One region of the Paenibacillus sp. FSL H7-0703 genome, then DNA from elsewhere that is predicted to be linked to it. Evidence: riboswitches for the same ligand, from Rfam matches in the RefSeq annotation. Region 1 holds a riboswitch; each other region holds the start of a gene.

Region 1 (3,777 bases):
CGCCCTTCAAGCTCAGCAATTGCTCTAAAGCATAACGGCTTTTATGCAAATTTAGCTCGGCTACTTCCTTGATCCCCTGTCTACCCATGACAGACAAGTATACAGATGCAGATAAAGCTAGCAACGCTTGGTTGGAGCAAATGTTAGACGTGGCCTTTTCGCGGCGGATATGCTGTTCCCGCGCTTGCAAGGTCAGCACGAAGCCGCGTTTACCGTTGCGGTCTGTGGTCTGACCCACAATACGGCCGGGGATACGGCGCATATGTGCCTGAGAAACGGCAAAGTATCCACAGGTCGGACCGCCGAGAGAAGAGGAGATGCCAAGTGGCTGCGCGTCTCCTACCACAATATCCGCGCCCTGTTTGCCAGGTGTCTCCAGCAAGCCAAGTGCCAGTGGGTTGGCACTGACGACCAAAAGACCTTTGTGCGCATGGATGAGATCAGCCATCGGCTTCAGGTTTTCCACGGCTCCGAAAAAGTTGGGGCTTTGGACCAAAACAGCCGCGGTCTGTTCCGATACGACCGCCGCTAACGCATCAGCATCCGTTACGCCGTCCGAACAGCCGATCTCCACGATGTCCAAATCCAATCCGCGTGCATAGGCTGACAATACCTGACGTGCCTCCGGATGGACGGACCTTGATACGATAAGCTGTTTACGGCGGGTAGCCGCAGCGGACAGTGTGCCCGCTTCCGCCAGTGCAGTCGCTCCGTCGTACATGCTGGCATTAGCTACAGCCATGCCCGTCAATTCGCAAATATACGACTGAAATTCGAAAATGGCTTGTAGCTCGCCTTGGCTTACTTCCGGCTGATAGGGGGTGTAGGCTGTATAGAATTCCGAGCGTGAAGTGATGTGCTGGATGACAGACGGAATATGATGATCATAAATTCCTGCGCCAAGAAAGCTGGCATGTGTGTCTGTATTGGCGTTGTGTCCGGCCAGCTCGGCCAAATGTCGGGTCAAGGCTCTCTCGTCGAGCCGAGAAGAAAGAGGAAGTTCCCCTTGATATCGAATGGCCTCTGGAATGTCACTGAATAAATCATCGATGGATGAAACGCCGACCACACGCAGCATTTCGGTTTGATCCTGTTCAGTCATAGGGAGATAACGATGCTGCTTCATAGGTTCTTGGCTCCTTTCGAAAAGCAAAATTTAAATCGTAAATTAGCTAATAAAAAAGTGTGAGATGGAAAACCCAGAAGTTCATATCTGACATGTTTGCTTTATTGAAATGAAGAGAGTTTAAGATCAGCGCGGGCGTTTATAAAAGGGGGCTGCCACCACCTCGGCACGCAGGCGTTTGCCACGAATCTCAACCTCCAGCGGTGTGGAGAGGGCGCTAAAACGACTGTCTATCAAGGCGAGGCCGAGATTACGCTTCAAGGTGGGCGACTGAGTTCCCGTTGTGACCTCACCGATGTGTTGACCTTCTGCGAATACCGGATAATGGGCGCGTGGGATACCGCGATCCATCATTTCCAGCCCGATCAATTTGCGAGGAATCCCTTGATCTTTCTGACGTTGCAGTGCTTCTCTACCGATAAAATCTCCCTTATTCAGCTTGACGAAGAACCCTAGACCGGCTTCGAGCGGTGAAATCGTGGCAGATAACTCCTGTCCGTACAGCGGCAACCGTGCCTCAAAGCGTAGGGTATCCCGAGCACCAAGTCCAGCGGGAATCAGCCCATACGACTCACCGGAACGAAGCAAACCCTCCCATACGGCTGGTGCTTCCGCGGCAGGTACGTAAAATTCAAAACCGTCTTCACCCGTATATCCGGTTCGTGAGACGAGTGCTTTTGCTCCGAACAATGGCACATTCTCATGGAAGCGGAAAGATGCCAGATTCGTAATGTCCGTATCTGCCACGGCTGCGGCAATACGTGCTGCTTCCGGTCCTTGCAACGCCAGCAATGCTATCGCATCAGACACATTCTCCATGTGAACGGATGCAGGCATATGGCGAATTAGCCAATCCCAATCCTTATCGATGTTAGAGGCGTTCACAACGAGCATGTAGCGCTCCGGCCCTTTGCAGTAAACAAGCAGGTCGTCTACTACCCCTCCATCGGGGTAACACAGGAGTGAATATTGTGCCTGACCTGGTTCCAACTGGCTAACATCATTCGTGGTCACCCTTTGCAGAAAAGCTTCGGCCTCTTTGCCTTCAACCAAAAATTCGCCCATATGCGATACATCGAATAAACCCGCACGTTGCCGGACGGCCTCATGCTCCTTTTGAATGCCGCTAAACTGAACGGGGAGCTCCCAGCCGCCAAAGTCAATACAACGAACCCCAGACTGCGTCCCGTAGGACGAATATAGCGGTGTTTTTCGCAAATTAGTCATTTTTCCACTCCTATCGGGTGTGATCGGCTAAACAAAAAAGACAGGCCGAAAAAAACGTATAGACGGCAGTCTACACTCTTTTTTCAGCTCTGTCCTTGATACCAGAAAGTTACCCCGGTATGTACCGGGTTTCCCCTTGGGTGATCCGCTCCAATAGCGAATGCTCTCCAGAGATGCGTCCGGCAGAGGTCCTTTTGCCTGAGAGATTCACCTGCAATGCAGGCTTACTCCTTCGGCGCTACCTTCGGGATCAACAGTATATTACCTGGCTTTGCAGATAACAACTTGATCCGATTCGCGTGCAACTTATGTCTCATAAGCGGCAACAGCTATGCGAATCTTTTTGGCAGTCTCTCCCTCCGCGTTCATCCGCGTTTGCAGTTGTCGGGGTGTTTCCCAAAGCATTTGCTATAACCCATTAATACGCAAATTCATTCGAAATGTCAATAAAAATGTCATCAAAAACAATAGAAAAAACATTTAATATATAAATAAGGATATGTAAGCGTTTGTTATAAGTTATCATATTTTTATATAGTACGCCATATGAGGTCATATGAAGTATTTTTGTTAGTATTATTGACATGAGTGTTCCTGTTGTCATAATCTTAACCTGTCTAATACAGGTGAGCAAAAGCGATTTTATTCATATGGAAGCGAGGGGAACAGGATGGGTGAAGTAAAGCAGCAACTTTGGTATACAGACGAACATGAGTGGGTTCAGCGCACAGAGAATGGAACGGTGCGGATTGGTATTACAGACTTTGCACAGCATCAACTGGGTGATATTGTTTTTGTAGAATTACCGGAGGCGGGAGTAACGATTGAGCAGGGAGCGGAGATCGGTACGATTGAATCGGTGAAGACGGTATCCGACCTTTTTGCTCCGGTGACGGGAACCGTATTAAAAGTGAATGAAGCGCTGGAAGGTACGCCTGAGCTAGTGAATGAATCTCCCTATGAAAAAGGTTGGATGATCGAAGTAGAGATGGGTAAAGATGTGGAGGAAGCATTGGGCAAGCTACTGTCTGCGGATCAATACGAGCAGTTGATTTCCGATGAGCAGTAATGGAGCAATGTAGTATGGAATAAGAGTGTTATTTGTCTGCTCGATTTTTGTATACAACAGTCGCTATGATTTGACATAGCGGCTATTTTTTGTCTTTTTTCAGACGTAATTACGTGTTTTATTCTGATGTAGAGGGTTGTCCCTATAGTAAGAATCATATATAAACCAGCACGGTTTTTCGACTAATTTCTATAGCTACAGGTCATATTAAGAAGAATTATGCAGGTCTAATACCTTCTCGGATAATTTAAATTTAAATGTTGTCATCAACGTTCATGACGAAAGTACGTTTTCATTTCGTTGATGAAGATAGCGCTGTCATTTAGTATGAATTTTAAGAAAAGGTAGTGATGCT
Region 2 (3,777 bases), 2.1 Mb from region 1:
CTATCACCAGTATATGGATATATCAATTAAGATTATGCTATCAACATCATTTAAAAAATCAATGATCCAGCAGTAGCGCGGCCTTTCTGGCACAAAATGTAATGAAATAACCAACCACAGGTTAATTTTCATCACAAAAAAAGTCGCCTGATCCCTCTACAGGGATCAAACGACTAACTAGCACCAGCTCACATTGAGCTCCTCACGATAATTACGAAGCCGCTCCATAGGAGCCAGACTTGAACGTTCTAGGATCATACCATTTGTAGCCTGCTGCTGGAGCAGACCAAGGCTCAGCCTGCGGTTCCGTGGAAGCCGCAGGCTCCTCGAATGGCAGAAGCTTCGTTGGTTGATCCAGAGTCAAACCTGCCACATCAGACAATTTCGTGTAGTCCTGCTTCCATGCAAGCCATTGGACCGTTTGCACCAGAAAGGTGGAATCATCCACTTCCTCGAAACCATCATATGTCTTCTTCGACTGTCCGTTTTCCTCACGCACATATTTCGGTGTAGCATCTTCTACAGGGGAAGAATCACCGATGAACGCTGCCTTGCCTTGACCTACCTTGGAGATAGCGGCATAAGGCCCTTCTGCACGGCCCCCGCCGTTATAAACTCCCTGGTCTACAGCATTCCCCCATTTTTTCGTGCCTGAAGGGATATAAGCAATGCCTTTAGCCTTGGTTGGATCAATAATAGCCAGCGTAGATCCTGCATGCATTGCAATCGAGCGCACACCCTTGGTAATACCGAAAGATTGATCTGCGGCTACAATGTCAGTAGCATTCACGTCACCAAGCGCATTATAACGGAAACGAACACCAAAGTTGGTCGCCAGCCAATCGGAGCTTGTTAATCCTTGCATCGCCGGTGATGCTGCTTCTTCTGCAGTCATGCCTTTGGCCGGATTAGTATAGGCTCCACGACGGTAGCCATTCATAACTTCGGAGGAATCCCAACGGTTTTTGTTACGGTCCGCATTATAATGATCGGAGATGAAGAAGACGCTCCCCCCGTTATTCACGTATTGCAGCAGAGCAGCCTGCTCGGATGCCTTAAAGGCAACATTCGCTTCACCAATAATGAACACATCATATTGGCGCAGTTTGTCATATGTTATGGCCTGCTCTCCATAAGTAAAAGGAATGGGACGATTCAATTGGTCTACCGTAAAGCCTACATTACGCAGTCCATTGGCAAAGTCGGAGAAGGCGCCTTCAATGACCCAATCTGCTGCTCCAGCGGTCTGTGCGTGCGTATTATCGAACAGCACCTTTTTGCCTTTTCCATCCGGCAATGTAGTACCGGGTTGACCCGGGTTGCCAGGTTTAGGTTCACCTGGTTCCCCCGGCTCGCTTCCGCTCACCAGTTCAACATCGCTTGGACTTTTCACTCCACCAAAATTATTGTAGGCGCCGAGTGTACCCGTCACACGAATTTTGCTGCCGATCAGCTCAGGATGGCCTGACAGCCCAAATTGCCCTCTGTACGCTGAAGTCAGCTGTACATCCAATAGATTAGACGTATTACGTTCATTTGCCTGATCGGCAATCAGTACGTTAAAATCATTCGCGAACGGAGAAGAAAAGTTAGCCGTTTTCGATCCGGTAGCATGTCCGACGATGTAGCCTTCCACCGTCACCGTACCTCCACTGCTTTGGCCCTGAAGTGCTTCGGCTACTGTCAATGCTCCCTCTGCCTTGACCTGACCGAATGGAACGAAGATCCCGATCAGCAGTGATACGATTGCTGCTAGATGCAGCATCCCTTTTAAGCGTGAACCTGTGAACCGCAAGCCTTTTACCATACGTCAATATCCCTCCTATGTTTTCCATAAATGTACTTGTCCTTTATCAGATTAGCCGCCAATCTTCTAATTCCTTCCTGATTTCATCCATAATTATGTAAATTTTAATCTTTTTTATTGGAAACGCACCTGTTTATGTAAAAATTGAACCCTGTGATTGACACCGAGCACGGCATACATTACCCTAAGGAAGACATGTAGAACGGTATACGCGAATGAAGATGACGGGAGAGTCTGTCCAGGGAGCCTACACTCTGGCGGCACCGAAGGAGCAAGACGCCAGCACCCGGCTGGCGGATAATCTCTCAGGTCCATGTATCGTCATCTGACGCAACTCTGGAGAGAGCGCAAGCCACCCAAGGGGTAAGGCGGTAAGAACACCGCACGAAACTCTCAGGTAACGAGGACAGAGATAAGGGAAACTTCCTTATCCTGTCCTTTTTTGTGCTCACATTGTGCGTCAGCATTAGGAACCGTCATAACCGCGCAAAGACGCGGAAATACCATATAGTATGGTATTAGAACATACAGGGGGTCACACCATGCGTTTCAAAGATGTATTTTCTATTATCGGCCCGGCCATGACCGGACCTTCCAGTTCACACACCGCAGGTGCGGTGCGACTCGCACGCGTTGCCCGGCACTGGCTCGGAGCGCAGCCTGACCGTGCCCGCATGACATTATACGGCTCCTTTGCCGATACGTATAAAGGACACGGTACAGATCTGGCGCTCATCGCAGGACTGCTTAATTACGATACGGACGATCACCGGATTCCCGATGCCGAGCAATGGGCCGAACAAGCCGGGATGGCCGTGGAATTCGCCGTCAGCGGACTCCCCGCGCCTCATCCGAACACTGTCCGTTTCGAGCTGTGGAAGGGCGAGGATCAGCGTACACTGTTGGGCTCCTCCATCGGCGGCGGCAGCATCCATGTCCAGCAACTGAACGAATTCCGGGTCAATCTGACCGGGGAGCTGCCTACGCTGGTGCTTCTCCACTCGGATAAGCCCGGTACATTGGGCGCGATAACTTCAGCTCTGGGCGCGGCCCACATTAACATTGCCTATATGCACGTAGATCGCAAGGGCCGGGATGGTGAAGCACTCACCGCCATTGAAACGGACAGTCCTGCTCCAGCTGAACTGATTGCGGAACTGCGTTCTTTACCTCATATGTATGAAATTAAGATGATTAATTTGAAAAAAGGAGCTGAATCCGATGCGGTTTAGCCATCTGCATGAGATCAGCGCTTTATGCGCTGAAGAATCCACCACGATTGGCCGCTTGATGATTCAAGAGCAGGTACAGGAAACGAATACAACGGAGGAAGAAATCTTTCGCCAAATGTCTGATTATTATGAAGTCATGAAGGAAGCCGTTCATCGCGGTCAGACACAAGACACCGTATCCCGCAGTGGATTGACGGGCGGTGACGGCAAGCGCCTAGCCGAGTATCTGCGGGCAGGGGAAACCTGCTCCGGTGATGCCTCCGCGCTCGCCATGGCTTATGCCCTCTCCGTGTCGGAGGTTAATGCATCCATGGGTCGCATTGTCGCCACGCCTACCGCAGGCTCATGTGGGGTTATCCCAGGTGTGTTCATCAGTGCGCAGGAGCGGTTCGGCTGGGATGATGAGCATATGGTGAACGGCCTGTTCGCCGCTGGGGCCATTGGCTACGTGATCGCCAACAACTCCTTCATTTCTGGCGCGGAAGGAGGCTGTCAGGCTGAGATTGGCTCAGCTATCGGGATGGCCGCTGGCGCTATGGTCGAGCTGCGCGGTGGTACGCCTGAACAGGCTGTTCACGCCGTGGGCCTCGCTCTTAAGAACACGCTCGGCCTGATTTGCGACCCCGTCGCCGGACTCGTGGAGATTCCGTGCATCGTGCGCAACGGGCTGGGAGCCGTGACTGCGCTTGCCGCAGCGGACATGGCTTTGGCGGGTGTGCGCAGCGCTATTCCGTCTGA
Region 3 (3,777 bases), 240 kb from region 1:
AACATTCAAAAGGGAGTGTCCTCAAGCCTGTGATGGCTGAGGGCACTCCCTTTTGGAATTTATGAATTAACCGTGTGTCCCTTTTCTTCTACTTGAATAGCTGCCCCTACACTGGCACCTGCAAGAATGCCCTTTTTCTTACTAGAATTCAGAGAATCCATATAGGTTCGGGTTTCTGCAACTACAATTCCTGATAAGCCGAGCAGTGCAATCAGGTTCGGGAAAGCCATCATTGCGTTAAAGATATCTGCCAGCAGCCAAATCGCATCCAGTTTAATGAACGCGCCCCCGGCAACGAGTAGAATGAACAGATAACGGTATGGCTTAATCCACTTGACCCCAAGCAAGTATTCAACACAGCGTTCCCCGTAATAGTTCCAGCCGAGCATGGTGGTGAACGCGAACATAATCAGAATAATTGTGAGCAGTTCTGCCCCCAGCGGGAATGCGCTGGAAAATGCTTGCTGAGTCATCAGGCCCGCATCGGTAGGCCCGCTCCACACACCGCTAACCAGCAGCGTCAATCCGGTCATCACACAAATAACCATCGTATCAATAAACACGCCTGTCATGGAAATTAGCCCTTGCTCCGCAGGCCATTTGGTTTTAGCAGCTGCGGCTGCAATCGGTGCGCTCCCCAATCCGGCCTCATTGGCAAAAATACCTCTGGCTACCCCACTTCGCATCGCCAGCATAATCGTAGCTCCGGCAAATCCGCCCGTTGCAGATGTAGTTGAAAATGCCGAATGAAGCACCAGCGCGATTGCGGCAGGAAGTTGGTCAGCAAACCGAATCAGTACGATGAGACAGATCAGTACGTACAAGCCTGTTTTAAAAGGAACGACCTTCGTCGATACCTTGGCAATGCTTTTGAGTCCTCCAATGGTAACCAGTCCTGTAAGGATCGCAATAATCAGTGCCGTTACAATAGGCGGAACGCCAAAGCTGTTCTCGGTCGAAGATACAATCGCTTTGACCTGCGGAAACGTTCCAATCCCGAACAACGCTACCAGCATGCCCGAAAAAGCAAACAGCATCGCCAGCGGTTTAAAACGGCGTCCAAGACCTTTCTCAATATAATACATCGGGCCGCCGGAAAATTGTCCATTCCGATCTTTCACCCGGTATTTTACCGCAAGTACACCTTCCGCATATTTTGTCGCCATCCCAAAAAAGGCGGCAACGACCATCCAGAACAAGGCACCCGGCCCGCCCAGCTTAATGGCTGTTGCTACGCCGACAATACTTCCTGTGCCAACTGTAGCCGCCAACGCTGTACTCAAAGCCGCAAAACTACTTACATCCCCGCTGCCTTCATTCGGGGCTTTACCGATCAGCTTGATCGCTAGGGGCAGGCGGAATACCTGCAGCATCTTCAAACGTATGGTCAGCCATAACCCCGTTCCCATGACAAGAATGATGAGAGGCGCCCCCCATATCCAGCTACTAATCGCTTCTAACACATGTACCAAATTCATTTCAACCCGCTCCTCCAGCATATTAGAAAACAAAAAAGAGTCAAATCCGCTGATTCGACTCCTGGAGAGGTTAAAGGCACGAAAAAATACAACCATCTTGTGCAGGTTTCTACCTCTAATAGCTCATAAAAAAGCCTAGGGCATTCCCTGTCACAGGTTATTCGCGTCTCTGTCCTTTTGCCTGAGAGTTTAAGCAGATGTTCTCTGCGGTGCACCTTCGGCGCCCAATTAAGGGTCTCTCCAGAGTTCTGTCCGTTTACGGTCCCCGCTTGTTGCTGTAATCAGCCTAAGCACCTGAGAGTTTTGCCCCTTCGGTCGGAACCTTCGTTCCATCTCCCGCAAACATCAACCAGACATATGAAATTTTTATTCATTATACAGAAAACTTTCAGCTTATTACAAGTGAAAAGTTTGTGAAGCCCTCTGAAATATTATTATTGTGTCTATCAAAAAAGCGGGTACAGCAGATTGCATCCTTAGGATGTCCTCTGCTATACCCGCCCGAGATGATATGAAATTACAATTCTTCACCATTGGTTGCTATCACATTTTTATACCAGTTAAAAGAGTCCTTTTTGGAGCGTTTGAGCGTTCCGTTACCGTCATCATCCAGATCGACGTAAATAAATCCGTAGCGCTTGGACATTTCGGAAGTAGACATGCTCACAAGGTCGATAGGGCCCCAGCTGGTGTAACCAATCAGATCAACACCGTCGGCAATCGCTTCCTTCATTTGGGCAATATGCTGACGCAAGTAATCAATGCGATACGTGTCATGCACAGAGCCGTCTTCTTCCACCTTATCATACGCACCCAAACCATTTTCCACGATGAACAGCGGCTTTTTATAGCGGTCATAAAACGTATTCAGCGTAACACGCAGGCCGATCGGATCGATCTGCCAGCCCCAGTCGGAGGACTGCAGATACGGATTTTTCACGCCACCAATCAGGTTTCCTGCTGCTTTCTCACCTTCTGGACCTGCAGATACGGTCAAGGTCATATAGTAGCTGAATGAGATAAAATCAACCGTATTATTTTTCAATATTTCGGCATCGCCTGGTTCTGTGTGTATTACAACATTATTTTCTTCAAAATAACGATTCATGTAGTTGGAATATTCCCCACGGGCATGCACATCCGTAAAGAACAGGTTCATCTGATTTTCATGCTGGGCTTTCAGTATATCCTCTGGGTTACACGTATGTGGATAGCTTTCCATACGTGCCAGCATACAGCCGATCTGAGCGCCCGGGATGATCTCATGTCCCCGTTTGGTCGCCAGTGCACTAGCTACAAATTGATGATGCAATGCTTGATATATCGCTTGTTGTTTGTTTTCTACACGGTCAATAACCACACCGCCACCGGTGAACGGGCTCATGGTCATTACATTGATTTCATTAAAGGTCAGCCAGTATTTTACTTTATCCTTATAGCGTGTAAACACCGTTTCGGCATAATTTACGTAATGCTGTATGACTTCACGTCCCAGCCAGCCATTATACTTCTGAGTCAGACCTAGCGGTGTTTCATAATGCGACAATGTTACCAAGGGCTCAATATTATACTTGCGCAGCTCATCAAATACATTGTCGTAGAATTGCAATCCTGCTTCATTCGGCTCGGCATCATAGCCATTCGGGAAAATCCGCGACCAGTGGATGGACATACGAAATACTTTAAAGCCCATTTCAGCGAACAATGCAATATCTTCTTTGTAATGGTGGTAAAAGTCTACACCTTCACGCTTTGGAAAACGTGCATTGACTTTGCCTGCCAAAATGTCTTCGAGTCGTTCGGACGAAATCTCTATAGCGTGATCGTTCTTGCGCTCTGCTTTGGGTACATAGGCAACCATGTCTGCGCTGGACAATCCTTTTCCATCTACGTCAAAAGCGCCTTCCAATTGGTTGGCTGCGGTTGCCCCGCCCCACAAGAAGTTTTTCGGAAACCCTTTTAGCGTCTTCGTCATAGTATAAAACCTCTTTCCGTATTTAAGATTTTTACTTTGGTCAAGTCATCCCATCAAGTGCTGCAAATATGAATCAATACCTAACGATAACCGTTCTCCTTTGAAATGCATTGACAGATACTTTAAAATAAACGTAATGCCTTCATAAGCATCCTAATCGTTGTAACGCGTTTCATGTCAAGAATTTATTTTTTTCTTATGTGAGGAGAAGCACCATGTCGAATCTTGATCAAATTGCAAAACTGGCGGGCTTTTCCAAAGCTACGGTATCCAGAGTATTAAATCAGTCCCCCCATGTTAGTCACGAAACAAGAGCTAAAATTT

What was found. A riboswitch is a leader RNA that binds a small molecule or an ion and turns the genes downstream of it on or off. The one in region 1 is predicted to bind glycine.
Region 2: it holds a riboswitch for glycine, as region 1 does, so the genes downstream of both, sdaAB (L-serine ammonia-lyase, iron-sulfur-dependent subunit beta) here and gcvT (glycine cleavage system aminomethyltransferase GcvT) in region 1, are expected to answer to the same signal.
Region 3: it holds a riboswitch for glycine, as region 1 does, so the genes downstream of both, MHB46_RS20710 (alanine/glycine:cation symporter family protein) here and gcvT (glycine cleavage system aminomethyltransferase GcvT) in region 1, are expected to answer to the same signal.

Annotation. Positions count from the first base shown of each region.
Region 1 is NZ_JBBOPF010000001.1:4,867,965-4,871,741, forward strand. Features, by position in the region: gene gcvPA (aminomethyl-transferring glycine dehydrogenase subunit GcvPA) at 1-1,126, opposite strand, end outside; gene gcvT (glycine cleavage system aminomethyltransferase GcvT) at 1,253-2,353, opposite strand; glycine riboswitch at 2,530-2,628, opposite strand; gene gcvH (glycine cleavage system protein GcvH) at 3,024-3,422, shown strand.
Region 2 is NZ_JBBOPF010000001.1:2,800,627-2,804,403, forward strand. Features, by position in the region: gene MHB46_RS12250 (DUF6359 domain-containing protein) at 212-1,807, opposite strand; glycine riboswitch at 2,023-2,138, shown strand; gene sdaAB (L-serine ammonia-lyase, iron-sulfur-dependent subunit beta) at 2,350-3,039, shown strand; gene sdaAA (L-serine ammonia-lyase, iron-sulfur-dependent, subunit alpha) at 3,029-3,777, shown strand, end outside.
Region 3 is NZ_JBBOPF010000001.1:4,630,987-4,634,763, reverse strand. Features, by position in the region: gene MHB46_RS20715 (iron-containing alcohol dehydrogenase) at 1-2, shown strand, start outside; gene MHB46_RS20710 (alanine/glycine:cation symporter family protein) at 60-1,478, opposite strand; glycine riboswitch at 1,638-1,732, opposite strand; glycine riboswitch at 1,751-1,827, opposite strand; gene MHB46_RS20705 (glycoside hydrolase family 1 protein) at 1,996-3,453, opposite strand; gene MHB46_RS20700 (LacI family DNA-binding transcriptional regulator) at 3,669-3,777, shown strand, end outside.